4 regions of the Janthinobacterium sp. PSPC3-1 genome follow, and region 1 is predicted to be linked to each of the others. Evidence: predicted binding sites of a transcription regulator. Region 1 holds the regulator's gene; each other region holds the start of a gene.
What was found. The regulator LexA, encoded in region 1, represses DNA repair genes until DNA is damaged. The targets are predictions, from matches to a motif close to ACTGTATNNNNATACAGT.
Positions count from the first base shown of each region.

Region 1 (7,744 bases):
GCAAGCCCAGCATGAAGCGAACAAAAGCCGCCAGCAGGCCGAGCAGGACAAGGGGGCGATCCGCCAGAATGACGGCCTGAAACCGCACCAGGGTGGCGACAAGGGCCCACGCGGCCAATAAGTCTTGATCACCAGACAGGCGCCGCGGCGCCTGTTTCATTTGGCGCTCCCCCATGAAAAACCTGCTGACCATTGCCGGCCTGGCCCTGCTCTCTGCGCTGGCGACCGCCCTGCTCGCCTTTATGGCGCTCGAACTGATGCCGTGTTCCTGGTTTGGCGGCCATTCCGAAGGCGCTTGCGGCTACGGCGCCGTATTTGCCGTGATGGGCGCCGCCCCCATCGTGTTCCTGGTGCTGTTGGTGCTGCTGTGCATGGGGTATGCGCGCCGGCGAGGCAAACAGGCGCAGATCGGCCAATAAAAAAAGGGAGCCTGGACGGCTCCCTTTTCAATCGTGAAGGTACTTCATCACATGATGTGGTGGCCGATCCACCAGGCCACTGCGGCAACAAAGGCCGATGCCGGAATCGTGAAGATCCAGGCCCAGACGATATTGCCCGCCACGCCCCAGCGCACGGCCGACATTTTTTGCGACGAACCGACGCCGACGATGGCGCCGGTGATGGTGTGCGTGGTCGACACCGGGATGCCCAGCGCGGTCGAGACGAACAGGGTGATGGCGCCACCGGTTTCGGCGCAGAAGCCGCCCACCGGTTTCAGCTTGGTGATCTTCTGGCCCATGGTCTTGACGATGCGCCAGCCACCGAACAGGGTGCCGAAGCTGATCGCCGTGTAGCACGAGATGATGACCCACATCGGCGGCATGGCGTCGGCCGCGCTGGAGTAACCTGCGGCGATCAGCAGCATCCAGATGATGCCGATGGTTTTTTGCGCGTCATTGCCGCCGTGGCCCAGGCTGTAGGCGGCGGCCGAAACCAGTTGCAGGCGGCGGAACCATTTGTCGACCTTGCGCGGCGTCGAGCGCACGAAAATCCACGAGACGATCAGCATCATGATCGAGCCGAACACAAAGCCCAGCACCGGGGCGATGACGATAAAGGCGACGGTTTTCCACAGGCCGGCCGCGACCAGCGCGCCGGTGCCGGACTTGGCGACGGCGGCGCCGACCAAGCCGCCGATCAGGGCGTGCGAGGACGACGACGGAATCCCGTAATACCACGTAAACAGGTTCCAGAAGATGGCGCCCATCAGCGCGCCGAAGATCACGTACTGGTCGATCACCGCCGGGTCGATGGTGCCCTTGCCCACCGTGGCGGCCACGGTCAGCTGGTGAAACACGAAAATGGCGACAAAGTTGAAGGTGGCGGCCATGGCAACCGCGGTCTGCGGTTTCAATACACCCGTCGAGACCACCGTGGCGATCGCGTTGGCGGCATCGTGGAAGCCGTTCATGAAGTCAAACAGCAGTGCGAGGACGATCAACAGGCCTAGCACGTAGATGCTGATTTGTATGGTCATTGGTATGTTCTTTTCTGATTCTGGTTCAGGACAGGCCCAAACGCTTACGCGTTTTCGACGATGATGCCTTCGATAATATTGGACACATCTTCGCAACGGTCGGTCACGGTTTCCAGAAGCTCGTAGATCGCCTTCATCTTGATCAGGTTGCGCACGTCCGGCTCGTCGCGGAACAGCTTGGACATGGCGGCGCGCATCACGTGGTCGGCGTCCGACTCCAGGCGGTCGATCTCTTCGCAGATGGCGACGATCTTGCGCGAGTTGTCCATATTGTGCAGCAGGGCGACGGCGTCGCGCACTTTTTCGGTACAGGCCAGCACCAGTTCGGCCAGGCGCTTGGCTTCCGGCGTGACGGCTTTCAGGTCATACAGGGAAACGGTTTGCGCCGCGTCTTCCAGCAGGTCCAGGATGTCGTCCTGGCGCGTGATCAGCTGGTGGATGTCGTCGCGGTCGATCGGCGTGATGAAGGTCTTGTGCAGCATTTCGACCGTGGCGTAGGTCACCTTGTCGGCCTGTTTCTCGATGCTCTCGATGGCATGCACGCGGTTTTCCAGGTCGTCGAAATTGGTCATCAGGCCAAGCATCTCTTTGGCGCCCTTGACGCATAGTTCCGCGTGCTGGTTAAACAATTCAAAAAACTTGCCCTCAGTGGGCATCAAGCGTCCAAACATGTCATTCTCCGTTAAGCATTGAGTCGTGTTATTTACTACAGAAAGCCGCCCCGGTGAGTGGGGGCGGCCGATGGAATGCCAGTGCTGATGGATTAGTCGCCTTGGTAAAGCGCCAGGCCACCACTGTAATTGCCAAATTTGGTGTACTGCCCCATGAAAGTGAGGCGGATGCTGCCGATCGGCCCGTTACGCTGTTTGCCGATAATGATTTCGGCCGTGCCCTTGTCGGGCGAATCTGGGTTGTAGACCTCGTCGCGGTAAATGAACAGGATCACGTCGGCATCCTGCTCGATCGCGCCCGATTCGCGCAAGTCCGACATCACCGGACGCTTGTTCGGGCGTTGTTCCAGCGAGCGGTTCAGCTGCGACAGCGCGATCACCGGGCAGCCGAGTTCTTTCGCCAGCCCTTTCAGGCCCCGTGAAATTTCGGAAATCTCGGTGGCGCGGTTGTCGCCGGGACTATTGGCCGACATCAGCTGCAAGTAGTCGACGATGATCAGGCCCAGCTTGCCGCACTGGCGCGACAGACGGCGCGAGCGGGCGCGCAGCTCGATCGAGTTGAGCGCCGGGGTTTCATCGATGTACAACTGGGCGTCGTTCATCTTCTGGATCGCGTTGGTCAGGCGCGGCCAGTCTTCGTCGTTCAGGCGGCCGGTGCGCAGGCGGTGCTGGTCCAGCTGTCCGACCGAACCGAGCATACGCATGGCCAGCTGGGCGCCGCCCATCTCCATCGAGAACACGGCCACCGGCAAGCCGCTGTCGATCGCCACGTTCTCGCCGATATTGACGGAAAACGCGGTCTTGCCCATCGACGGACGGCCGGCCACGATCACCAGGTCGCCCGGCTGCAGGCCGGACGTCATGCGGTCGAGGTCGATGAAACCGGTCGGCACGCCGGTGATTTCACTTTGATTGTCGCGGCTGTAGAGCTCGTCGATGCGCTCGACCACCTGCGTCAGCAAGGGCTGGATCGCGGTCCAGCCCTGGGCGCCGCGCGCGCCTTCTTCGGCGATCGCGAAGATCTTCGATTCGGCTTCGTCAAGCATCTGCTTGACTTCCTTGCCTTGCGGGCTGAAGGCGGTGCCCGAGATATCGTCGGCCACGGTGATGAGTTTGCGCAGCACGCCGCGGTCGCGCACGATCTCGGCGTAGCGGCGGATATTGGCGGCCGACGGCGTGTTCTGCGCCATCGCGTTCAGGTAAGCGAGTCCGCCCACATCCTCGGCCTTGCCGAGCTGGGTCAGGGTTTCAAAAACAGTAATGACATCGGCCGGTTTGGAGGCGTTCACCATCTTGACGATTTGCTCGAAGATGATGCGATGGTCATAGCGATAGAAATCATCCGCATGCATGAAATCGGCAATGCGGTCATACGCGGCATTGTCGCGCAGCAGGCCGCCAATGACGGACTGTTCTGCTTCGATCGAATGCGGCGGTATGCGGAGGGAATCCAGTTGTGGATCTGAGGGGGCGTTCATGGCGCGAATTATACCCGCTTCGGCGTCCGGGCAAAAATAAAGGGCTGAAAATCAGCGAAAAAAAGGCGACAAAAAAGCCGGGCGAACCCGGCTTTTTCTATTGCGGCAATGCCTGCAGGCCAAGGCCTGCAAACGATTTACGCGTTTGCGTCTGGTACGACGGCAATGACCACTTCCACCACCACGTCGGTGTGCAGAGCAACCGAAACGTTGTGCTCGCCAACAACTTTCAGCGGGCCGGTAGGCATGCGGATTTGTGCTTTTTCAACAGCAAAACCTTGCTTGGTCAGCGCTTCAGCGATGTCGAAGTTGGTGACGGAACCGAACAGACGGCCATCGACGCCAGCTTTTTGAGCGACTTGAACGGTCAGGCCGCTCAGTTTTTCGCCCTGGGCTTGCGATGCGGCCAGTTTGGCGGCAGCAGCTTTTTCCAGTTCGGCGCGCTTGACTTCGAATTCGGCGATCGCGGTAGCGGTAGCACGACGGGCCAGGCGTTGTGGAATCAGGAAGTTACGTGCGTAACCGTCTTTGACTTTGACGACTTCGCCGAGGTTACCGACGTTAACAACTTTTTCTAACAGAATGATTTGCATAGTTCTTCTCCAGGAATATCTGACCGATTAAGCGTGGTGCAGATCGGTGTATGGCAGCAGCGCGAGGAAGCGAGCGCGCTTGATTGCGGTGTCAACTTGGCGCTGGTAGTGCGCTTTGGTACCGGTCAGGCGTGCTGGCATGATCTTGCCGTTTTCTTGGACGAAGTCTTTCAGCGTGTCAACGTCTTTGTAGTCAACTTGTTCAACGTGTGCTGCGGTGAAGCGGCAGAACTTCTTGCGTTTGAACAGTGGGTTTTGCTGTTTGCGTTTTTCTTTAAGCTTGAGCTTATTTTTGTCGAACTTTTTACCGAATGCCATGTGAGGCTCCTGTATCTATAAATGCGCTAGTCAGAAATGACTGCACTAAAATCAATGATGTGAAACACCAAACTCTTGCTGTTGCGGCTTTTTCTGGCCAGGAAACCCGTGAACTGATACACCCCGCCCAAGCTTGCCTGGCTGAACCGGCCTGAAATTTCGCCAGCGGCAAGCGCGGCAACATCAAACTCGGTCAAACGGGCAATACCGGCTTCCATCTGCTGCGAACTGTGCTGCAATACTGCATTCACGATCGGCAACCCTGCCGGGGTATAGCGCAATATTTCGCGCTCGGCAATGATGGCGGTAACTTGTAACTGGTTCAGCGCACGATCCTGCTCAATTAGGCTGCTGCTGCGGCTGGAGCGGCTGCTGGTGCTTCGGTGCGGTGGCTTTTCGCCGCATCTTCGCGTTGTACCGATTTCATCATCGGCGAAGGAGCTGTTTCAGCTTTCTTCATTTTAACGGTCAGGTGACGCAACACGGCATCATTGAATTTGAATGCAGTTTCCAACTCGACCAGGGTCTCGTTGTCGCATTCGATGTTCAGGCAGATGTAGTGTGCTTTAGGCAGCTTCTGGATCGAGTAAGCCATTTGACGGCGGCCCCAATCTTCCACGCGGTGAACCGAACCGCCGCGGGTGGTTACGCTGGCTTTGTAGCGTTCGATCATCGCGGGCACTTGCTCGCTCTGGTCCGGATGGACGATAAAGACTATTTCATAATGACGCATGCAAACTCCTTCAGGTCGGATTGATAATCGCCCACCCCGGCGTCAAGACGGGTGTGGGAAGGTCAGCCGAAGATTATAACCGCCTTTTGCAATCCGATCAACCATTGCTTCTTCGACGGCGCCTGGAGCGGCGGCCGGCCTGCCCTTTTTGCGCGCCAGGTGATTTTTTGCATCGAAATCAGCCGAAAATGCCGAAAGTCGCTTGCATAGTCGGCGATACTGTACAAAAATACAGACTGTTCATATAGACAGCATTTCACTATGCACCCACCATCCATGATCAAGCTGACAGCACGACAAGAACAAATCCTGAACCTGATCAAGGACGCGATTGAAAACACGGGTTTTCCTCCGACCCGCGCCGAAATCGCCAATGAATTGGGTTTCAAATCGGCCAATGCGGCCGAAGAGCATTTGCAGGCCCTGGCCCGCAAGGGCGCGATCGAGATTTCGCCGGGCACCTCGCGCGGCATCCGCCTGATCGGCGCGTCCGTCACCGAGCCGGCGCTGCCGAAAGTGCCGGCCGCGCTGCTGATGTCGCTGCCGCTGATCGGCCGCGTTGCCGCCGGCTCGCCGATCCTGGCGCAGGAAAACCTGGAAGCGAGCTACAACGTCGACCCGGCCCTGTTTTCCAGCAAGCCCGACTTCCTGCTGAAAGTGCGCGGCTGGTCGATGCGCGACGCCGGCATCATGGACGGCGACCTGCTGGCCGTGAAAAAGATCGACAGCGCCAAGAACGGCCAGATCGTCGTGGCCCGCATCGGCGATGAAGTCACCGTCAAGCGCTACAGGAAGACCGGCACCCTGATCGAACTGCTGCCGGAAAACCCCGACTTCAAGGTGATTACCGTGTCGCCGGAAGACGAATTTGCGCTGGAAGGTCTCGCAGTCGGGCTGATGCGCAGCTGGCATTAATCGATTTCACGCAAAAAGGGCCGCGACAGCATTGCTGTCGCGGCCCTTTTTACTTGCCGTAGCAGTTAAGCGTCCAGCGCGCTCTTGAAATCATCGAGCAGATCGGCTTCGTCTTCGATACCGACCGAGACGCGGATCAACGACTCGGCAATACCCATGCTGGCGCGGCGCTCGGCACCCATCTCGTAGAAGATCGTGTGCGCCACCGGTATCACCAGGGTGCGCGTGTCGCCCAGGTTACTGGCAGGAATCGCCAGCCTCAAGCGGTTGAGGAAATCGAAGCAGTCGATGCCGTCTTTCAGCTCAAAGCTGAACAGCGAGCCGTAGCTGCGGAACAGCTCGGTGGCGAGCGCGTGCTGCGGGTGGCCCGGCAAGCCCGGATAGTGCACGGCCGCCACGCGCGGATCGGCCTGCAGCATGGTGGCCAGCGCCAAGGCGTTCGAGCAGGTGCGGTCCATGCGCAGGGCCATGGTTTCGGCGCCGACGGCGATATGGTGGGCCGCTTCCGGCCCCAGCGAGGCGCCGAAGTCGCGCAGGGCCTTGGCGCGGATCTGCGCAATGCCCCACTGTTTCGGCGCCGCCTTTTTATAGTTCTCGAAAATATTCGGGTACTGCGTCCAGTCGAACACGCCCGTATCGGTCAGGCTGCCGCCCAGCGCATTGCCGTGGCCGCCGATCGACTTGGTCAGCGCATTGATCACCAGGCCGGCGCCGACCGCTTTCGGGCGGAACAGGTAGGGCGTGGTCATGGTGTTGTCGACGATATACAGGATGCCTTTTTCGCGGCACAGCTCACCGATCTTTGCCAGGTCGGCGATCTGGGTGCGCGGATTGGCGATGGTTTCGACGAACACGATGCGCGTTTGCGGCGTGATGGCGGCCGCCACGTTGGCGACATCGGTGGCATCGACGAATGATACGGCGATGCCCTGCCCCGTGACGGTCTGCCACAGGCTGTTGGTATTGCCGAACAAAAAGGCCGACGACACCACATGGTCGCCCGCCCGCAGCAGCGACTGCACCACGGCGCCGATGGCGCCCATGCCGGTGGCAAAGCACAAGGTGGCGACGCCGTCTTCCATCTGGTTGACCTTGTCTTCCAGCGCGGAGACGGTCGGGTTGCCCTGGCGGCCATAGCGGAAGCCCGGTTCCTTGCCCTGGAACACGGAGGCCAGCTGGCGCGCGTCGCTGTAGCCGAACGCGACCGAGGTATGCACGGGCTTGTGCAGCGAGCCGTGTTCGATGCCCTTGCGGCGGTCGCTATGCAGGATGGTGGTGGTAAAGCCGTAGTTTTTTTTGTCGTTCATGATCGCAGAGAAAAAAAAGCCCGGCGCAGGCCGGGCAGGTTACTTATGCTTCCGTGGTCGCCAGGTTCAGGTTCAGCTGGGAACGCGGCGTGTCTTCGGGTGCGGCCGCCTTCGGATTATGGCGCGCATATTCCAGACGGTCCAGGTAGTCCTGCGATACATCGCCCGTCACGTAGACGCCGTCGAAGCACGACGCTTCAAAGCTGGTCAGGGCCGGATTGACGTCGGCAATCGCCTGCTTCAGGTCGTCGA
Region 1 is NZ_JAFCTQ010000001.1:376,809-384,552, reverse strand. Features, by position in the region: gene ACP7B7_RS01760 (hypothetical protein) at 1-121, shown strand, start outside; gene ACP7B7_RS01755 (hypothetical protein) at 174-419, shown strand; gene ACP7B7_RS01750 (inorganic phosphate transporter) at 467-1,477, opposite strand; gene ACP7B7_RS01745 (DUF47 domain-containing protein) at 1,522-2,148, opposite strand; gene ACP7B7_RS01740 (replicative DNA helicase) at 2,241-3,626, opposite strand; gene rplI (50S ribosomal protein L9) at 3,764-4,219, opposite strand; gene rpsR (30S ribosomal protein S18) at 4,247-4,537, opposite strand; gene priB (primosomal replication protein N) at 4,564-4,863, opposite strand; gene rpsF (30S ribosomal protein S6) at 4,881-5,270, opposite strand; gene lexA (transcriptional repressor LexA) at 5,547-6,185, shown strand; gene ACP7B7_RS01710 (cystathionine gamma-synthase family protein) at 6,251-7,492, opposite strand; gene purF (amidophosphoribosyltransferase) at 7,536-7,744, opposite strand, start outside.

Region 2 (5,836 bases), on a different contig from region 1:
CGCCCGCGCTGCGTCAGGCGCGTGCCGCCGCCGCCCTTGCCGCCCGCCAGGCGTTCTACCAGCGGCTCGCCGGCCAGGTTGTTCATCGCGTCGATGGCGTCCCAGGCCGCCTTGTAGCTCATTTTGACCGCCTTGGCCGCCTGCGTGATCGAGCCGCATTCGGCGATCGCGCCCAGCAACGCCACCCTGCCGGCGCCACCGAGGTGTTCACCGCCCACCGTCATCCATACCGAGCCTTGCAGGCCGATTTCTGCCTTATCCAATTTTCACCTCGTGTCTGTTTTCTTCCATCGTGTCGATGCGGCCATCGCGCAAGTAAAGCACATGGTCGCCGAGGATGCGCGCGTCTTCCGGGTCGTGCGTAATCAATATCATCGGCACGCCCAGGCGCTGCTGCCACTGGCTCAGTTCCAGCCGCATGGTGACACGCAGGGCCGGATCGAGGGCGGCGAACGGTTCGTCCAGCAGCAGCGCGGCCGGCTCCGACACCAGTGCCCTTGCCAGCGCCACCCTCTGGCGCTGGCCGCCGGACAACTCGTCGGGATACTGGTGCGCCAGTTCCTGCAAATGAAACGCATCGAGCCAATGCTCGACCTTGGCCAGTTTCTCACGCGCGCGCGGATTGAACCAGCCGCGCGCCAGCCCGAAGCCCACGTTCTGGCGTACCGTCAGGTGCGGGAACAGCGCATAGTCCTGGAACAGATAGGCCACATTGCGCTGTTGCGGCGCCAGGTTGATGCCGGCAGCGGAATCGAACAGCGTACGGCCATTGAGGCGGATATGGCCGGCGTCCGGGGTGAAGAGTCCGGCAATTGCCTTCAGGGTCATGCTCTTGCCGGCGCCAGACGGGCCATACACGGCGATGCGCTGGCTGGTCGAGCTGCACTGCACGTGCAGCTCAAAATGGCGTTTGCCGGAGCGCAAGGTGGCGCGGATATCGAGGTCGAGTTGCATGGTTTTACTTGTGAACGATGCGGCCAGGCGCCAGCGTGCCGGCCGACAGCAGCACCACGATGCAGACCACCGAGGTAATCAGTACCAGCATATTGGCGACCTCATCCTGGCCCGCCTGTACCGCCTCGTACACGGCCACCGACAGGGTCTGTGTCTTGCCGGGTATGCTGCCGGCCACCATCAGGGTCGCGCCAAATTCGCCCAGCGCGCGCACAAAGCCCAGCAGCACGCCGGCCAGGATGCCGCGCCAGGCCAGCGGCAGGGTGACGCGAAAGAAAATGGCGATTTCGGATATGCCCAGCACGCGCGCCGCCTGTTCCAGCTGGCCATCGACCGCTTCAAACGCCGCCCGCGCCGGTTTGAACACCAGCGGAAAAGCGACGATGGTGGAAGCGATCACGGCGCCCTGCCAGGTAAAGATCAGGTTGATGCCGAAGTGTTCCTGCAGCCAGATGCCGATGCTGCCGCGCCGGCCCAGCAGCACCAGCAGATAATAGCCCAGCACCGTGGGCGGCATCACCATCGGCAAGGTCAATACCGCGTCGAGCAGGTCGCGCCCGGGAAAGCGGGCGCGGGCCAGCAGGTAGCCGGTACCGATGCCCAGCAACAAATTGAGCGCCGTGGCCCATGCCGCCACTTTCAGCGACAGGGCCAGCGCGGTCCAGGCGATATCCATCCGGTGCGATCAGCTTATGGTTTTTTGAATCCGTATTTGGCCAGGATGGCTTGCGCCGGCGCCGTTTGCAGATAGCTGACAAAGCGTTTGGCCTCGGCCGCATTGGCGCTGCCCTTGATGGTGGCGATCGGGTACAGCACCGGCGCTTCCAGCGGCACCTCGAACACCACCTTGACCTTGTCTTTCATGATGGCCGCGTCGGTGCCGTACACAAAGCCCGCATCGACTTCGCCGCGCGCCACGTAGTCGAGCGACTGGCGCACGTTCTGCGTGCTGATGGCCTTGGCCTGCACGCCGTCCCACAGATTCGCCTTTTTCAGCGCGCCTTCCGAATAGCGGCCCACCGGCACGCTGGCCGGATTGGCGATCGCCACGCGCGTCACGCTTTTCTGCGTCAGGTCATTCAGGTTCCTGAGTCCGAGCTTGCTGTCCGACGGCACGATCAGCACCAGGCTGTTGCTGACGAAATCATGGCGGTCGGCTGGCAGCACCAGGCCTTCTTTTTGCGCCGTGTCCATGGTTTCCTGGTCGGCCGAGGCAAACACGTCGACCGGTGCGCCCTTGACGATCTGCTGCAGTAGTACACCCGAAGCGGCGAAGTTCAAGGAGACCTTGCTGCCCGGATACTGCGCCTCATAGCTTTGCGCCGCATCCTTGAAGGCGTTCGTCAGGCTGGCCGCAGCCGACACCACCACTTCGCCGGCCATGGCGGAGGTAGCGGCAGTGGTCATGAAAAAAGCGGCGGCAAGAAGGCGGGCAGCAGAGGTCAGGCGCATGGTCATATCCTTGAGAGTGAGCAATCAACAGAAGCGTAATATACACGGATATATAGCGTCTTGCCATTGCATGGATCAAGCAGGCGTTAGCCGGCCATCCCTGATATACTGTATATACATACAGTATTGAGGTGCCCCATGGAATTGACGGACAAGCTGGAAATCCTGGCCGATGCGGCCAAGTACGACGCGTCCTGCGCCAGCAGCGGTGCGCCCAAGCGCCACTCGATCGGCAAGGACGGCTTTGGCGCCACCTCGGGCATGGGCATCTGCCACAGCTATACGCCGGACGGGCGCTGCGTGTCGCTGCTGAAGATCCTGTTGACCAATTACTGCCTGTACGACTGCCAGTACTGCGTCAACCGCCGCACCTCGAACGTGCCGCGCGCCCGCTTCACGGTGGCCGAAGTGGTGAAACTGACGGCCGACTTTTACCTGCGCAACTACATCGACGGCCTGTTCCTCAGTTCCGGCATCATCCAGTCGGCCGACTACACGATGGAGCAGCTGGTGCAGGTGGCGCGCGAGCTGCGCGAGGTGCACCAGTTCCGCGGCTATATCCACCTGAAAACCATCCCCGACGCCGACCCGGCCCTGATCGAACAGGCGGGCCGCTATGCCGACCGCCTCAGCGTCAATATCGAACTGCCGACCCAGGACAGCGTGCAGAAGCTGGCGCCCGAAAAAAGCGTGCACACCATCAAGCTGGCGATGGGCTCGATCCGCCGCAAGCTCGATGAAAAAGCCGAGGAACCGAAGTCACCCCGTTTCGCGCCGGCCGGCCAGAGCACGCAGATGATCGTCGGCGCCGACGCCAGCGACGACCAGCAGATCCTCAACACGGCCGAGACCCTGTACGGCAGCTATAAACTCAAGCGCGTGTATTACTCGGCCTTCAGTCCGATTCCCGACAGCCCGAAAAGCGTGCCGCTGGCGCCGCCGCCGATGCTGCGCGAACACAGGTTATATCAAGCCGACTTTTTGCTGCGCAGCTACGGCTTCCAGGCCAGCGAACTGCTGCCCGCCAGCGGTGGCAACCTGGCGCTCGATATCGACCCGAAACTGGCCTGGGCGCTGGCGCACCGCGAGCATTTTCCGATGGACCTGAACCGCGCCGCGCTGCACATGATCGCGCGCGTGCCTGGCATCGGCCTGCGCAACGCGCAGCGCATCGTCGATCTGCGCCGCCTGCGCCAGGTGCGCTACGCCGACCTGTCGCGCCTGCGCTGCAGCATGAAAAAGATCTCTCCCTTTATCATCACGGCCGACTACTTTCCCGCGCGCGACACCACCACCTCCGAAAACCTGCGCCGCGCCATGACGGAAGCGCCGCAGCAGATGAACTTGTGGCCGGAGCTGCAGGCGGCATGAACCAGGTCGTGCGGCTGGCGCAGTCGTTCGGCGAGTGGCGTGCTGCAGCGCGGGAGCTGATCGCGCTTGGCGTGGCGCCAGTCCATATCGCCTGGCAATCGCAGCCCGGCGACGGCGACCTGTTTTCGTCAACACCGGACGCAACCGATACCAGCGCGCCGCCGCTGCGCCTGCCGCGATCCCTGGTGGAACTGCTGGAAAGCGCCGCCTGCTTCAATGTGCAGGATCGCTGGGCGTTTTTATATCAGGTGCTGTGGCGCTGGCAGCAGGGCCAGCACGATGTGATCTCGCCGGCCGATGCGGATGGCGCGCGCTTGCACGGCATGGCCAAGGCCGTGCGCCGCGAAGAGCACGACATGCACGCCTATGTGCGTTTCCGCGAGCGCGAAGAAGCGCAGGGTGCGCCGCGTTTCGTGGCCTGGTTCGAGCCCGTGCACGACGTGCTGCCGCAAGTGGCGCGCCACTTCGCGCGCCGCATGGGCCCCATCAGCTGGATGATCGCCACGCCGACCGCCACCATGCTGTGGGACGGCACAACCCTGCACGCCGGCCCGGCCCTGATGCGCGGCGCGGCCGAGCGCGGCCCGGCCGATATCGACGACGCCGGCGAAGCGCTGTGGCTGACCTACTACCGCAGCATCTTCAACCCCGCGCGCCTGAATGCCGACCTGCTGCGCAGCCATATCCCCTCGCGCTTCTGGAAAAATCTGCCGGAAGGCGCCATCGTGCCCGCCATGGTCAGCAGCGCCGCCAACGGCGAGCGCCGCACGGGCCAGACCGCCACCGTCGGCCAGCGCAGCGGCGCAGCGATGATCCCGATCTCCGCCGAACGCGCCCAGCCCGCGCGCGAACTGCCCACCACGCTGGACCAGTGCCGCCGCTGCGAACTGTGGAAAAGCGCCACCCAGGCCGTGCCCGGCGTCGGTCCCGCGCAAGCGGCCATCATGCTGGTCGGCGAACAACCGGGCGACCAGGAAGACCTGGCCGGCTTGCCGTTTGTCGGCCCGGCCGGCGCGGTGCTGGAGCGCGCCATGCTGGAGGCGGGCGTGGCGCGCGACAGCATTTATCTGACCAACGCCGTCAAGCATTTCAAATGGGAACCACGCGGCAAGCGCCGCCTGCACAAGACGCCAGCACAACGCGAAATCGCCGCCTGCCATGACTGGCTGGAACAGGAACTGGCCAGTGTAAAACCGCAAGTGATCGTGGCGCTGGGCAGCACGGCCTTGAAGTCGATATTGCAGGATGGCTCGGCCACCATGACGCCGCTGATCGGCACGCCGATTCAGCATGACGGCCGCTGGGTGGTGACCGTGTATCACCCGTCGTATGTGCTGCGGGCGCCGGATGAGGAGGCCAGGGGGCAGGCGTATCGGGTGATTGTCGAAGGCTTAAAACGAGCGCTAAAATTAGCTGAAATATAAATTTTCGATATTAATTTATCAAAATTTTTACTTATTAACATCAGAAGAAAGATCTAATGAATTTTTTACTGATTCGTACGATGACGTAAGCTTATTCGACCCTAAGTTCATGAGGTAATCTCTCTTTGGCAGTCAAGAATAAAGATACCTCGCGTGTAAAAGAAACCAAACATTCACGCAAATTATCTTCAGCCATATCTGGCCTTAAAACTTGTTTTAGTACGCCATCAGGCTTAGGGCAAGAAAGGAGTTTCTGCTTAAGTACTGGAAAACCAAATACATCTAACGCAAGCAATAACGCACTTTCGAAAGTAACCACTTTATCTATCAGACCGGCGTGTAACTCAGGCACAGTATCCTTGCAAGAGATCACCGCACGAAGAGCTTTCCGATCACCGGTAATTAAAGTTGAAGCATTATTGCTGATACATGCAACAAAAAGCTGTTGTTCTCCAGCGTCAATGTTCTGAATTCCAGAAACACGGCCTAATAATTCGATATTTTCTATTACAGGAATATCCTTAACCAAGTCTAAAAAATTCTTCAGACGTAAAACAGTTTCCTCATTACCACACTTAGAAAATAGCTTATCAGGATTTTTTGGAAGCAACTGATATCTTGCCGTTGTAGAGACA
Region 2 is NZ_JAFCTQ010000067.1:8,993-14,828, reverse strand. Features, by position in the region: gene ACP7B7_RS30865 (TOBE domain-containing protein) at 1-224, opposite strand, end outside; gene ACP7B7_RS30860 (sulfate/molybdate ABC transporter ATP-binding protein) at 256-954, opposite strand; gene modB (molybdate ABC transporter permease subunit) at 959-1,630, opposite strand; gene modA (molybdate ABC transporter substrate-binding protein) at 1,645-2,406, opposite strand; gene ACP7B7_RS30845 (putative DNA modification/repair radical SAM protein) at 2,545-3,777, shown strand; gene ACP7B7_RS30840 (UdgX family uracil-DNA binding protein) at 3,774-5,201, shown strand; gene ACP7B7_RS30835 (hypothetical protein) at 5,293-5,836, opposite strand, start outside.
Region 2: the regulator LexA is predicted to act here: its motif matches at 2,514-2,531, upstream of ACP7B7_RS30845 (putative DNA modification/repair radical SAM protein).

Region 3 (7,744 bases), on a different contig from region 1:
GCTTGCACCCAGTCCTGCACCACGGTGCGCGCCAGCTCGCTCAGTTCCAGCGGTTCGAAGGCCGTGCCCGCCTGCGGCTGGTTTTCCGCGCGGGCCAGGGCCAGCAGCTGGTTCACCAGGCGCGTGGCCGCTTCCGAGCTTTTCGCCAGCTGCTGCAGCGAGCGGTGGATCTCGTCCTGGTCGGTCTGGCGCAGAGCCAGTTCGGACTGCATGCGCATGCCGGCCAGCGGCGTCTTCATCTGGTGGGCGGCGTCGGCGATAAAGCGTTTCTGCATCTCGATCGACAGCGACAGGCGCGACAGCATGTCGTTGAGCGAGCCGACCAGCGGCGTGATTTCCTCGGGCACCTGGCCCGAGTCGATCGGCGACAGGTCGTCGGGCGGGCGGGCCCGTATGCGTTCCTGCAACTGCGCCAGCGGCGATAGGCCGCGCGACAGCGCAAACCAGACCAGCGCCAGGATGACGGGCAAGATGATGAACTGCGGCAAAATCACGCCCTTGATGATTTCATTGGCCAGCTGGGCCCGTTTTTCCAGCGTTTCGGCCACCTGCACCAGCGCGCGCTCGCCATCGTCGCCACCGCCGTCGGGCGTGTCGATATACGAGAAGGCCACGCGCACGGGCGTGCCGTGCACGGCGTCATTGCGGAACAGCACCGTGCCGCTACGGTAGCGCTCGGCATCCTGCGGCGGCGGCAGGTCGCGGTCGCCGGCCAGGTAGCGGCCCTGCTGGTCGAGCATCAGGTAATACACGGCGTCGACATCGTCGCCGCGCAGCGCCTCGCGCGCATTGCCGCCGGCGCGGCCGGGCAGCTGGCCTGCCGCTTGGGTGCCGTCGGCCAGCTTGAACTGCTGCACCAGCATGGTGACATTGTCTTCCAGCGCATGGTCGAAGGGCTGGTTGGCGATGCCCTTGGCCACCAGGTAGGTGATGGCGATGCTCATCGGCCACAGCAGCAGCAGCGGCGCCAGCATCCAGTCGAGGATCTCGCCGAACAGCGAATGCTGGATGGTTTCATCCTGCTCGCTGGTGGGCGGCTCGTACCAGTCGTCTTCGTCCAGCTCGTCGGCTGGCGCTCCACCTGGCTTCACTTGCTGGCGTCGCCGCCGTCCAGCGGCACGCGCGCTTCCGTGTATTTTTCCAGGCAGTAACCCAGGCCGCGCACGGTGGCGATGCGCACGCCGCCCACCTCGATCTTCTTGCGCAGCCGGTGCACATACACTTCGATGGCGTTGTTCGACACTTCCTCACCCCATTCGCACAGGTGGTCGACCAGCTGTTCCTTCGACACCAGGCGGCCAGTGCGGCCCAGCAGGATTTCCAGCAAGCCCAGTTCGCGCGCCGACAGGTCGATCATCTGCTCGTTGATATAGGCGCTGCGCCCGACCTGGTCATAGCTGAGCGGGCCGTGCCTGATCACGGTGGCGCCGCCGCCGGCGCCGCGGCGGGTCAGGGCGCGCACTCTTGCCTCCAGTTCGGACAAGGCGAAGGGCTTGGCCATATAATCATCGGCACCGAGATCGAGGCCGTTGACTCTTTGCTCGATGGAATCGGCGGCCGTCAGGATCAGCACCGGCAGCAGCGAGGCGCGCGCGCGCAGGCGGCGCAGCACTTCCAGGCCGCTCAATTTCGGCAAGCCCAGGTCGAGGATCAGCAGATCGAATTCCTGGGTGGACAGGGCCGTATCGGCTTCCTGGCCATTCTTGACGCAGTCGATGGCATAGCCGGACTGGCGCAGCGAACGGGTCAGCCCGTCGGCCAGCACGCTGTCATCTTCGGCAAGTAAAATACGCATGGCAGATTCCTAAGCTTGCGACATCAGAAGTGTGTATTGTGTTTCATTTTGCGCAAGGTGGCGAATATTTATGAAAAACCCGCCTTGTAATGATCTGTTTCAAATCAAATGCACGTTCCGCTTGCATTAAGCACTGTTTTTTTATACAGTAGTGTCTGTGATGAATTTAACCTACCCCACGCGCCAGTTCGGGCTGAAAGAACAAAATGGACGATAAAAGAGCTGTAGTACCCGCATCGGAAAAAGCCAAGGCGCTGGCCGCCGCGCTGGCACAGATCGAGAAGCAGTTTGGCAAAGGTTCGGTCATGCGCATGGATGCCAGCGCACCGATCGAAGAAGTGCAAGTCGTGTCGACCGGTTCGCTCGGCCTCGATATCGCGCTGGGCGTGGGCGGCTTGCCGCGCGGCCGCGTGGTGGAAATCTACGGTCCCGAGTCGTCGGGTAAAACCACGCTGACCTTGCAAACCATCGCCGAAATGCAAAAACTGGGCGGCACCTGCGCCTTTATCGACGCCGAGCACGCACTGGACGTCGGCTACGCCCAAAAGCTGGGCGTGAACCTGCACGAACTGCTGATCTCGCAACCGGACACGGGCGAGCAGGCGCTGGAAATTTGCGACGCCCTCGTGCGTTCGGGCAGCGTCGACCTGGTGGTGATCGACTCGGTGGCGGCGCTGACGCCACGCGCCGAGATCGAAGGCGACATGGGCGACTCGTTGCCAGGCCTGCAGGCGCGTCTGATGTCGCAGGCGCTGCGCAAGCTGACCGGCTCGATCAACCGCACCAATACCCTGGTCATCTTCATCAACCAGATCCGCATGAAGATCGGCGTGATGTTCGGCAGCCCGGAAACCACCACCGGCGGCAATGCGCTGAAATTCTACGCTTCCGTGCGCCTGGACATCCGCCGCACCGGCTCGATCAAGTCGGGCGACGAAGTGATCGGCAACGAAACCAAGGTCAAGGTTGTCAAGAACAAGATCGCGCCACCGTTCAAGGAAGCGCACTTCGACATCCTGTACGGCGCAGGCACCTCGCGCGAAGGCGAGATCCTCGATCTCGGTTCGGACGCGAAGATCGTCGAGAAATCCGGTTCCTGGTACAGCTACAACGGCGAACGCATCGGCCAGGGCAAGGACAACGCCCGCGCCTTCCTGCAAGAGCGCCCGGCGCTGGCGCGTGAAATCGAAAACAAGGTACGCGCCTCGCTGGGCGTGCGCGAACTGCCGCCGCTGGCCGCTGAAAAGCCTGAAAAAGCCGATAAAGCCGCCGACAAGGCCGCCAAGGCCGCCGCGGAAGCCAAGGCTGCCGAATAAAGCGCCCTGGTAAATAGCAAAGCGGCTTGCCGCAAGGTAGGATCATGATCGCCGTCCCGCGCTGTTGCGCCGGGCGGCGATTGTGTTTGGATCACAGTCATCAGAAACAAGGTGGGGATATGGCCAGAGTGCAATTAAGCCTGAAGGGCAGGGCCTTGCGCTTTCTGTCGATGCGCGAACACAGCCGCATGGAATTGCGCCGCAAGCTGCAGCGCCATGCCGAGGAAGGCGATGATGTGGAAGCCTTGCTCGACAGCCTGGAGCAGGCCAACTGGCTGTCGCAGGAGCGTTTTTCCGAATCGCTGATCCACCGCCGCTCCGCCCGCTTCGGTAACAGCCGCATCATGGCCGAACTGCAAAGCCATGGCATACAGGGCGAAGCGCTGCAGGAGCTCAAGGCCGGCCTGGCCGAAGGCGAAACCGAACGCGCCTGCGAGGTGTGGCGCCGCAAGTTCGGCGAAGTGGCGCAGGACGCCGAACAGCGCAACAAGCAGATGCGTTTCCTGATGCAGCGCGGCTTTTCGCAGCGCGCCGTGCAGGTGGCAATCAAGGGACTCGATCCCGATGATGATCAATAATTGTTAACTTGCAGGCAAGGATCAGTTATTCTGCCCACAGACGGTGGCGCATGGTGCGCGCCGGCACTTTCTACCATGGGATACAGGACACCTGATGAGCAACTGGCATGCCGGCTACACGGCCGAAACCGCATACACCTACGGCTATTACACGGAATTGAACCCGCTGCGCACGCAGTTGCTGCTGCTGAGCTGGGGCGTACAGCCGCCCAAGGTCAGCACCGCATGTGAACTGGGGTTTGGCCAGGGCATGACCGTCAATATCCATGCCGCGGCGTCTGGCGTGCGCTGGTATGGCACCGATTTCAATCCGGCCCAGACCGCTTTTGCGCAGGAACTGGCCGAGGTCTCGGGCAATGGCGCCGTGCTGTCGGAACAATCGTTTCAGGACTTTTGCACCCGCAGCGACCTGCCCGACTTCGATTTCATCGCCCTGCACGGCATCTGGAGCTGGATCTCGCCGGAAAACCAGGCGCATATCGCCGATTTCCTGGCGCGCAAGCTCAAGCCGGGCGGCGTGCTGTACATCAGCTACAACACGCAGGCGGGCTGGGCGGCAATGGCACCGATCCGCGACCTGATGGAGCAGCACAGCCGCGTCATGAGCGCGCCGGGGCAGGATTCCCTGACGCGCGTGGGCAGCGCCCTGTCCTTCGTCAACCGCATGATGGAGACCAAGCCGCGCTACCTGCAGGCCAACCCCACCATCGCCGTGCGCCTGCAGCAGATCGGCGAGCAGGATCGCAATTACCTGTCGCACGAATATTTCAATCACTACTGGCAGCCGGTGTCGTTTTCGGCCATCAAGCCGGTGCTCGCTGCCGTCAAGCTCGAGTTTGCCGGCTCGGCCGCCTATCCCGATCATGTTGCGCCCCTCAATCTGTCGCCCGAACACCTGGCCTTCCTGGCGCAGATTCCGGATGCCACTTTCCGCGAGAACACCGCCGATTTCCTGGTCAACCGCCAGTTCCGCCAGGATTACTGGATCAAGGGCAGCCGCAGGCTGACCGCCCATGAACAGAGCACCGCACTGCGCGCCGTGCGCATCCTGCTGGTGGCGCCGATCGAGCACATCACCATGAGGGTGGTGGGCGCCCTGGGCGAGGCCGACATGGAGCAGGCCATCTATGGTCCGCTGCTGGAACTGCTGGCCGATTACCAGATCCATACCATCGGTGAACTGCAACAGCGTTTGCCTGCCAGCGTGGCCGAACTGGGCAATTTGCTGCAGATGGTGCTGGTGCTGGCGCATAAAGCCTGCATTTCAACGGTGCAGGATGACGCCGCGATCGCGCTGGCGCGGCCGGCCACGGCCAGGCTGAACCGGCACTTGCTGGAAAAGGCGCTGGGGCGTACCGACCTGGCCGCGCTGGCCAGTCCGGTGACCGGCGGGGGGATCGGTGTGTTGCATTTGCAACAGTTGTTCCTGCTGGCCAGGCTGGAAGGTCATCAGGGCAGCGACGCCTGGGCGGCATTTGCCTGGCAGGCTTTCCGCGCACTGCAGCAAACCGTGGTGCGCAATGGCACGGTGCTGACGACCGACGAGGAAAACCTGGCCGAACTGGCCGTGCATGCGGAAAGCTTCCTCGTCAACGTGCTGCCGATCCTGCAGGCACTGGGCGTGGCTGACTGACACTATCGCGCCAGCCAGGCGCGTCGCGGCGATGACAGTGATTTTTATGATAGCCATCATTCACAAATTGAATGACTTTATGAAAATCGCTGTTTTCCATTTATAATTTGAAATGTTTTTAACTAAGCACTGAAAAATTATGTTGCGGCGCAACCGGCGCGCAATGTGCTACACTTTTAGGGTTTTTGCGGCGCCGCAGGTGCGGTTGCTGTTCGTAGAAGCTGCGAACGGCGTGCTTTATGCACATGGCTGCTTACTAAATTAGGCCGCGCAAGCGGCATCGGTCCATGCCCCTGTCAACTCCCGTATCCCGGCGCGCCTTACGGCACTCCCGCGTTATCGACGTCCAAGCGTATCTGCGCGACGACGGCCTGTGGGATATCGACGCGCGCATCACCGACATCAAATCGTTCGACGCGACCCTGGCCTCCGGCCCCCGTCCCGCCGGCGCCCCCCTGCATGACCTCCATTTGCGCATTACCGTCGATCGCGAACTGACCATCGTCGAGGCCGAAGCTGCCTCCGATTCCGTTCCCTATCCCGGCTTTTGCGATACCATCGGCCCCGCTTACCAGGCGCTGATCGGTCTGAATCTATTGAAGAATTTCCGCCGCGACTTGAAAGAGCGCCTGGCGGGAATCGCCGGCTGTACCCATTTGACCGAACTGGCGCAAGTCTTGCCGACTGCGGCGGTTCAGGCATTTGCCGGTGATGTCTGGTCGACCCGTGACGGTGCGAATGCTGATTTGCCGCATGAAAAGCCGTTTCAACTCGACAAATGCCATGCCCTGCGCACCGATGGCGGGGCGGTTGCACAGTATTACCCGCGCTGGGTAGCCAAAGCGTGATCCCGGCGCTGTTTTTCCTGTTTTTTTTGCACCACTAACCGTATTTTTACAAATCAGTATCAGAAGGGAAGCCAGCATGAAAATCCATGAGTATCAAGCCAAAGAAATCCTCCGGCAATTCGGAGTGACGGTACCACGCGGTATTCCGTGCATGTCCGTCGACGAGGCAGTCAAGGCTGCGGAAACCCTGGGCGGCCCGGTATGGGTCGTCAAGGCACAGATCCACGCAGGTGGCCGCGGCAAGGGCGGCGGCGTGAAAGTGGCGAAATCGATCGAACAGGTCAAGGAATACGCCGACCAGATCATGGGCATGCAGCTGATCACGCACCAGACCAGCGCCGAAGGCCAGAAAGTCAACCGCCTGCTGGTGGAAGAAGGCGCCGACATCAAACAGGAACTGTACGTTTCGCTGGTCACCGACCGCGTGACCCAGAAAATCGTCCTGATGGCATCGTCCGAAGGCGGCATGGACATCGAAGAAGTGGCCGAGAGCCACCCTGAGAAGATCCATCACGTCACCATCGAGCCGAGCGTTGGCCTGACCGATGCCCAGGCAGACGACATCGCGACCAAAATCGGCGTGCCTGCCGGTTCGATCGCCGACGCCCGCGTCAACCTGCAAGGCCTGTACAAAGCCTACTGGGAAACCGACTGCTCGCTGGCCGAGATCAACCCGCTGATCGTCACCGGCAGCGGCAAGGTCATCGCCCTGGACGCCAAGTTCAACTTCGACCCGAACGCCCTGTTCCGTCATCCGGAAATCATCGCCCTGCGCGACCTGGACGAAGAAGATCCAGCTGAAATCGAAGCGTCGAAATTCGACCTGGCCTACATCTCGCTCGACGGCAACATCGGCTGCCTGGTAAACGGCGCCGGCCTGGCCATGGCCACCATGGACACCATCAAACTGTTCGGCGGCGAGCCAGCCAACTTCCTCGACGTCGGCGGCGGCGCCACGGCGGAAAAAGTGACCGAAGCGTTCAAGATCATGCTGAAAAACCCAGGCCTGAAAGCCATCCTGGTGAACATTTTCGGCGGCATCATGCGTTGCGACGTGATCGCCGAAGGCGTGATCGCCGCGGTGAAAGCCGTCTCGCTGAACGTACCGCTGGTGGTGCGCATGAAGGGCACCAACGAAGATCTGGGCAAAAAGATGCTGGCCGATTCCGGTCTGCCTATCATCGCAGCCGACACCATGGAAGATGCAGCCAAGAGCGTCGTTGCCGCTGCTGCCGGTCAAGCTTAATTAAGGAATCAACATGTCCATTCTGATCAATAAAGATACCAAAGTCGTTACCCAAGGGATCACCGGCAAGACCGGCCAGTTCCACACCCGCGGTTGCCGCGACTACGCGAACGGCAAAGCTGCCTTCGTGGCAGGCGTGAACCCGAAAAAAGCCGGCGAAGATTTCGAAGGCATTCCTATTTTCGCCAACGTGACCGAAGCGAAAAAAGAAACCGGCGCCAACGTTTCCGTGATCTATGTGCCGCCAGCAGGCGCGGCCGCCGCGATCTGGGAAGCTGTCGAGGCTGAAATGGATCTGGCCATTTGCATCACCGAAGGCATTCCTGTC
Region 3 is NZ_JAFCTQ010000020.1:49,052-56,795, forward strand. Features, by position in the region: gene ACP7B7_RS19775 (sensor histidine kinase N-terminal domain-containing protein) at 1-1,091, opposite strand, end outside; gene ACP7B7_RS19780 (response regulator transcription factor) at 1,088-1,795, opposite strand; gene recA (recombinase RecA) at 2,002-3,111, shown strand; gene recX (recombination regulator RecX) at 3,231-3,689, shown strand; gene ACP7B7_RS19795 (class I SAM-dependent methyltransferase) at 3,784-5,322, shown strand; gene ACP7B7_RS19800 (DUF2889 domain-containing protein) at 5,610-6,170, shown strand; gene sucC (ADP-forming succinate--CoA ligase subunit beta) at 6,247-7,416, shown strand; gene sucD (succinate--CoA ligase subunit alpha) at 7,430-7,744, shown strand, end outside.
Region 3: the regulator LexA is predicted to act here: its motif matches at 1,928-1,945, upstream of recA (recombinase RecA).

Region 4 (7,744 bases), 200 kb from region 1:
CGCGAAGAAGCCGAAAGATTGCTCAACGTAATGGAAAAACAGCTGACCACCGCGCCCTATCTGGCCGGCAGCGAGTACACGATTGCCGATATCGCCGCCTACCCGTGGGTGCGCGCCGCCGAAGAACGCCTCAAGGGCGCGCTGGGCACGCAAATCGAAACGAGCCCGGCGCTGCAGCGCTGGCTGACACTGGTCGGCGAACGCCCGGCCGTGCAGCGCGGCATGGCCTTGCCCAAAGTCTGATTGATTTGGTGTATGCTGACACCATGAACAATGACACCGACATCCAGCTCAGCGGCCCTTTCAAGGCCACCGACGGCTCCGGCCGTGCCCACGACATCAAGGCCATCCGCATCTTCGACGAAGGCTACGGCATCATCGACGTGTATGTCGATTTTTCCGCCCCGCTCGAAGCGGGTGCTTATAAAGACAAGACCCTGGTCGGCCATATCCTGGCGCGCCTGCGCAGCCTCGGCTACGTCGGTCCCGACTTCGGCCATGGCGACCTGGGCCTGCAAGACAAGAAACTGATCGTGCTCGAAGCACCGGAAGAGTTTTCCGCTTTTGCTGCAAGTAAAGGCTGGAAAGATTTGTCCGCCGAATTCGACGACGAGTAAGTTTTTACCTCTCCACTACGCCGCACCCGCTATATGCCGGTGCGGCGTTTTTCATGGCGTTCCAGGCTGCGCCAGATAGCGCGCGCTCCAGGCCGCGATCACGTTGGCGACATAGGCCGCATCGTCGCGCCCCGTCAACAGATGGTCGGCGTCGTCGAGCGAGACAAAGCTTTTCGGGTGTTTCGCGGCCGTGAAAATATCCATCGCGTTCGACAGGCTGACGGTGGTGTCGTTCGGCGCATGCATCACCAGCAAGGCGCGGCGCAGGCCGGCGATGCATTCCTTCAGGCTGTGACTGCCCGCATCGTCGACGAATTGCTGGCGGATGCGAAACGGCCGCCCTTGCAGCTGCACCAGCGCTTCGCCATCAGCGGCGATCTGGTCCAGGTGGGCGCTGAACATGCGCGTCACGTAGGCGGGCGTGCTCGGTGCGGCCAGGGTCACCACGGCCGTGGCTTCCGGCACTTGCGCGGCGGCGGCCAGCACGGCCGCGCCACCCAGGCTATGACCGATCAGCAATTGCGGCGCAGCATGCTTTGCGCGCAAGAAATCGGCGGCGGCCACCAAATCATCGACGTTCGAGGAAAAATTGGTGGCGGCAAATTCACCTTCACTGGCACCCAGTCCCGTGAAGTCAAAGCGCAGCACGGCGATGCCGTGTTCGGTCAAGCCTTGCGCGATGCGCCGCGCGGCCAGCACATCCTTGCCGCAGGTAAAACAGTGGGCAAACAGCGCATGGGCGCGGATTGCGCCATCGGGCGCATCGAGCCGTGCCGCCAGCAGATGGCCATGCGCGCCGGGAAAGTCTTGCCGGGTGGATTTCATAGGTGCTCATCAAAGCTGCCGGACATGCCCGGCGATGGGGCATTGTAGCGCTACTGGAGCAAGCATGTTTTAACCACAAGCACGCCAGAAAAACGTGTTAAACCCCAGTCGCCCGCACAGGTTCCCCCGGGCCAAGCGGGCGCGTCTCCGCCCGTCATTTTTAAGCTTTCAGGCCTTGCTCTTTCCATGCACTGAACAGTTTAAAGGCATCAGGTTTCCCGAGGTTGAGGTGATATGCAATTCAACTGAACAAGCCATGCAAATACCAGCGTGGCGCTTCTTCCGCATTGCCTGCGACACGTTCGCGATAGACCCAGTAATGGGCGTGATCAAGTCCCTCGGCAATGAAATAATCGCGCGCCTGCGACTGGCCCCACCAGCCCGCTTCGATGCGTTCGGCCACCGACACCATCCTCAGGGGCGAACCATAAAACGGCCGGTGTTCGCGCATCAAGAGGGCGATCGGCTGGGCCAGCAGCCAGCCGGGCCGCGGCATGCCGGGCAGGCCGGGCGGCAAGTCGGGCACGGCGCTGTTGGCCGGCGCCCTGGACGGCAGCGGCAGCCAGCGGTTGGCCGCTTCGGGCCGGTAGTCGGCTTGCGGCACGGCCTGCAAGACATTCTCCACGCCCAGGCGCGCCACCAGCAATTCCATCAGGCGCTGGCGTTCCTGCGGCGTGCCGCCCGGCTCGGGAAACAGGCTGTCGCTGGGCGGCGCCATCGCCTGCACTTGCGGCGCGGACAAGCGCAAGCCGATCACGGGCGCGTCCAGCGTCACTTGCGCCAGCCGCTCGCGCAGCAAGCGCACCAGGTGCTCGTCGCGCCAGACGGCCTCGCCCAGCGCCAGCACCAGCACGGTGGGCGGCTTCGCCACCCTGCCCCGTTCATGGATCAGCAGCAATTCAATGCGTTCGACGGCCAGTTGATGCGCGCACAGCCAGCCCGTCATTTGCTGCAGCAGGCGGCGCGCGCCGAACAGCAGCGCGTCGGCGTGTTCGACCCGGTCGAACAATTCCAGCGAAGCACAAAAGCTGGGCGGCGCGGCCAGCCAGACGAACAATTCCGTGCTGTGGCCGTGGGCGTCGTCGAGCATGTCGAGCAAAGGCCGCCCGCAGCGGCGCTGCAGGCCGGGACGCGGCAAACGGCGCATTTGCCCCAGGGTCATGCAGCCGATGCCGTCGAACCAGTCGATAAAGGGACGCGCCGGCGGCAGCAAGGCGCAGGGCAGCCGGTCCAGGCGGCGCACCAGGCCGGCCATGCCCAGCGCGCGCCCCGATTTTGCGCCCGCCTTGGCAACGCCTTGCGCCAGCAGCCAGGCGCCGCGCGCCGTCGGCGCACACGACAGCACGGCCGTGTAGCCCAGCGCGCGCAAGCTGGCCTCGATGCTGCGGCACAGCGCGCGCACGCCGCCGAACAGGCGCAGGCTGGCGCCCGCGTCGACCAGCAAGGTCGCTTCCTCGGCCTGCGCCACCTGCGGCGAATATTGCAGCAGCGCCAGCGCCACTTCCTGCAGCGCCCGCGCTTCCCGTTCCAATGAGCGTTCATGCACGCGCGCCTGCGGCGCCAGCATCAGGGCGCCGGCGCGGCGCATGCCCGGCTTGATGCCGGCCGCGCGCGCCAGCGGCGACAGGGCAATCACTTGTTCGTGCTCGAGCACGACGCACGAGGTGTCAGCCGACCAGTTCGGCAAGAACACGTCGAGCGGGAGCCGGGGCAGGCAAAGGCCGATCCAGAGGCGCATGGCGCTGCAGTAAAGAAGGAGGTTGCAGGGGCAGGAACAGCGGCGCATCGCGCTGCGGTCCCCGGCGTTTGACAAAGCCGATATCGATGCCGCCGGCGGCCGGCCGCACCGACAGGCGCAGCGGCGCCGGCGACGCATCCTGCGCGCCATGCAGCGGGCGCAGCATGAAAAACAGGGTATTGCCGCCCTGCGCCGCCAGGTGCAGCCGGCGCAGGCTGTCGGCGCGTACCTGACTTTGCCAGAACAGCAGCGCGCCGCAACTGCCGCTGCGCAAGATGTTTTCCGCCGCCCACAAGGCATCCTTGCTGCTGGCGCTACGCAGCCACAGCAGTTGCGACGGATGCAAGCCTTGCGCGGCCAGCGCCAGCGCCTGTGGCGGATGGGGCGGCTGCAACAGCACGATGGGCAAGCCCTGCAATTGCGCCAGCGCCGGCGCCAGCAGCCGCAACTCGCCGCTGCCGGCCTGCTGCACCAGCAGGTCGACCAGGCTGCCCGTGGGCCAGCCGCCGCCCGGCAGCTGTGCCGACAAGGCGGCAAAGCCGGTGTCGACACAGCGCACGGCGCCCTGCCCCAGTTGCGAGGCGCGCCACAAGGACGGGTGCAAGGCTTCCGGCGAGGCCATCAGTTCGGAATGTTGCATGAAAGTATCCATGTAAAATACTGTATAAATATACAGTACTATTCACCAGCGATTTTGGCAAGGATTATCTGTCTGTCCATGCCCTCCACGCCGCTGCACGGGCCGCTTCGCGGTGCCGAAAAACACTATTATTGATCACGATTGCTGTACCATAAGCACTCTCCTTACCGGCCAGCCTGACAGCGCCGGTTTCTTATTCTTCAAGGACCTCCCATTTGACCACCATACAATTGATCAGCGCCGTCATCTTCGGCCTCGCCCTCGTCCACACCTTTGCCGCCAAGTCGTTTGAAGTGCTGGCCCACCGCCATCCGCGCCATGCCGGCGTGCTTCATCTGCTGGGCGAGGTGGAAGTCGTGTTCGGTTTCTGGGCGTTTATCCTGATCATCGCCATGGCCTTCGTTTCCGGCGGCGACGCGGCGATCAGCTATGCCGAGTCGCGCCATTACACGGAACCGCTGTTTGTCTTCGTCGTCATGGTGGTGGCCGCTTCGCGCCCCGTGCTCGACGCCGTGCAGCGCCTGCTCAAAGGCGTGGCGCGCGCCATGCCGCTGCGTACCGAGCTGGCGCTGGCCTGGCTGGGCCTGGCGCTGGTGCCGCTGACGGGGTCGCTGATCACCGAACCGGCCGCCATGACCCTGGCCGCGCTGATGCTGGCGCCGCAAATCTTTCGCCCCGGCATACCCGAATGGCTGAAATATGGCGCGCTGGGCGTGCTTTTCGTCAACGTCTCGATCGGCGGCACGCTGACCTCGTATGCGGCGCCGCCGGTGCTGATGGTGGCCACCACCTGGAACTGGGACAGCGCCTTTATGGCCAGCCATTTCGGCTGGAAGGCGGCGATTGCCGTGCTGGTCAACGCCACCGGCGCCTGCCTGCTGCTGCGCAAGTATTTGCACAGCAACACTTCCGACATCAAGCCGAAACCGGGCGATGTCGAATTGCCCAAAGTACCGCTGGCCATCAGCCTGGTGCACCTGGCCGTGCTGGCCGGCGTGGTGGCGCTGGCCCATCATCCGGTGCTGTTCCTGGGATTGTTCCTGTTCTTCCTCGGTTTCGTGCAGGCCTATGAACGCTATCAAAGCCCATTGATCCTGAAGGAGGGCTTGCTGGTCGGCTTCTTTTTGGCGGGGCTGGTGGTGCTGGGCGGCATGCAGCAATGGTGGTTGCAGCCGATAGTATCGAGCCTGAAACCGCTGGCGCTGTTCTTCGGCGCGCTGGGCCTGACGGCGATTACCGACAATGCCGCCCTGACCTATCTCGGCTCGCTGATCGTCGGCATGAGCGAGGAAGCGAAATACATGCTGATGGCGGGCGCGGTGGCCGGCGGCGGCCTGACCGTCATCGCCAATGCGCCGAATCCGGCCGGCGTGGCCCTGCTGCGGCGCGGCTTCAACAATGAGTCAATCGGCGCGCTGGGCCTGCTGGCCGGCGCCCTGCTGCCGACTGCCGTGGCGGCGCTGGCCTTCCTGGCGCTGTAGCTTCTACAAGCGCCGCTGGTGGCGCGCAAAAAAGTCCAGCAGCATCTTGCTGGCGTCCGGCCCCGCCTTGGCATTGAACGGCAGGCTGGCGTCGCCACCGCTCCAGGCGTGCTCCAGCTGCTCGATCTGCGCCACGCGCAGCAGCAACTCGCCACCCACCTGGTAGTCATGCAGGGCGTAGCCATGCGCGGGATTGCGGCCGCCCGTGGCGCCTGGCGGCCAGCGCTCGGCCGTCACCACGGTGTCGAACGGCATGCGGTTGATGCGTATGCTCTGGCGCACCAGTTGCGTCTGGTTAATGGGACGCACCACACTATCCTGCTGGCCCTGCAGCAAAATGGTCGGCAGGCGCGGAAACATGGGCTGGCGCGCCAGCACTTCATCAATGGCGCTGTCGACCCGGCTGGCCGCCCCATGCTGCATCACGTGCATGGCGCCGATCAGGCTGTGGCCGGCGCCAAACATGGGGCCCGAATGCAGGCCCACGGCGGCAAACAGCTGCGGATGGTTCAAGGCCACGATATGGGCCATGCCGGCGCCGGCGGAAATGCCGCAGATATAAATGCGCGAGCGGTCGATGGGATAGCGCGCCGCCACCTGGGCGATGGCGCCGACGATCAGACCGACGTCGCCGCCGCCCTCCTGGGTCAGCTTTTCATACCATTTCCAGCAGCGCCGCGCATGCGAGCGCAGCGACTGCTGCGGATACAGCACGGCATAGCCCTTGCGCTCGGCCAGGCGGTTCATGCGCGTGCCTTCGGCAAACTGGGTGGCGCTCTGTTCGCAGCCGTGCAACATCACCAGCAGGGGCCGGCCCCGGCTGCGCATGGCCACATTGGGTTCCTTGTCCGGCAGATACAGATAATACGGCAGGCGCCGGCCCGGCAACTGTCCCCGCTCCACCAGCGGCGCATACTGCGAGGCCAGCCATTTGCCCGGCGCCGGTGCGGCCCGCTTGCGCACGCGCGGCGGCGCCAGCGGATCGGGGCCGGCCGGCGCGGCTTTGGCCACCGGTTTGCGGCGGGGCTTGGAAGCGGGCTTGGCCGCAGGTGGACCGAACAGCACCTTGGCCAGCTTGGTGGCCGTACGCTGCTGCACCTTGCCGGCACGCAGCAAGCCGCGCAACCACGTGGTGGCGGGTTTAACCATGATTGCAGAGCCTCCTGATTGGACACCATAGAGTACCCCACTTGCCGCACGACACCGTACGATCCTGCACTTTTAAAAGTTCCCCTGACACAATTGAGATAGCTCAAGCGCCGCCAGGGCGCCATGCCTACTCTGGACGCTCACCGCGCACTTCCATCCCCTTTGACTGGAGAAAACACCATGAGCTATCTGGACCGCGACATGCTGGGCATGTACCGCAACGACACCGGACCCGGCCCCGCACTGATGGGCGCCGACACCCTGATCGGCGACGATGTCTACAACCACGACGACGAACAACTGGGCGACATCAAGGAAATCATGCTCGACATGCGCAGCGGCCGGATCGCCTATGCCGTGCTGTCCTTCGGCGGCGTACTGGGCCTGGGCGAAAAGCTGTTCGCCGTGCCGTGGGAAAAGCTGGCCCTGGACACCGTCAACAAGCGTTTCCTGCTGGACGTGGACAAGGAACAATTGAAAAGCGCCCCCGGCTTCGACAAGGACAACTGGCCCGACATGGCCAGCGAAGCGTGGAACGACCAGATGAACCAGTTCTACGGCACCAGCTCGCGCTATGGCACCGGCGACATGAACACCATGGGCAGCCTGGCCGGTAGCCGCATGCCCTCCGGCAGCGACCTGCGCGGCGGCGCCAGCGTGCAGTCCGGCACCGGCGGCAGCATGTCGGGATCGTCGATGAGCGACGATGATGAGATGAAACGGCGGAGTTGATGTTTTTATTGGCGCACCTTTTATCGGCGCACCCCTGGCGTCACGGCGTCTCCAGAAACCGTAGCGAGCAAGCTCAATATCGGGTTGAGTAGCGCAGCCGTACTCAAGTACGGTGAGCAACGCCGACCCGAGAGTGAGCTGCGCAGTAGGTTTATGGAGACGCCATCACCTCTGCATCGATTCCCAAACCTTTTGGAGGCGTTTGGCCGACACCGGCATCGGCGTCCTCAGCTCCTGCGCAAACAGCGACACGCGCAGTTCTTCCAGCATCCAGCGGAAATCGACCAGTTTCGGGTCGGTATTCTTGCCGGCCTGGCGGTCTTTCGCCTGGCGCAGATACGGCGCGGCGGCCGATTGCCATTCGGCCATGAGCTTGGTGTCGCGCGCGGGGTCGGCGCGCAGTTTTTCCAGCCGCACGTTGATCGCCTTCAAGTAGCGGGGGAAGTGCGACAGCTGGGTGTACTCGTTTTCGGTGAGAAAACGTTTGTGCACCAGGCCTTGCAGCTGGGCCTGGATATCGGTGGCGGCCGGCGCCGGAATATTCTGCAGGCGCTTGGGCAGT
Region 4 is NZ_JAFCTQ010000001.1:176,020-183,763, reverse strand. Features, by position in the region: gene ACP7B7_RS00885 (glutathione S-transferase family protein) at 1-243, shown strand, start outside; gene ACP7B7_RS00880 (hypothetical protein) at 267-617, shown strand; gene ACP7B7_RS00875 (alpha/beta hydrolase family protein) at 669-1,442, opposite strand; gene ACP7B7_RS00870 (Y-family DNA polymerase) at 1,684-3,180, opposite strand; gene imuA (translesion DNA synthesis-associated protein ImuA) at 3,110-3,820, opposite strand; gene ACP7B7_RS00860 (putative Na+/H+ antiporter) at 4,036-5,301, shown strand; gene ACP7B7_RS00855 (extracellular catalytic domain type 1 short-chain-length polyhydroxyalkanoate depolymerase) at 5,305-6,450, opposite strand; gene ACP7B7_RS00850 (PRC-barrel domain-containing protein) at 6,631-7,182, shown strand; gene hrpA (ATP-dependent RNA helicase HrpA) at 7,348-7,744, opposite strand, start outside.
Region 4: the regulator LexA is predicted to act here: its motif matches at 3,840-3,857, upstream of imuA (translesion DNA synthesis-associated protein ImuA).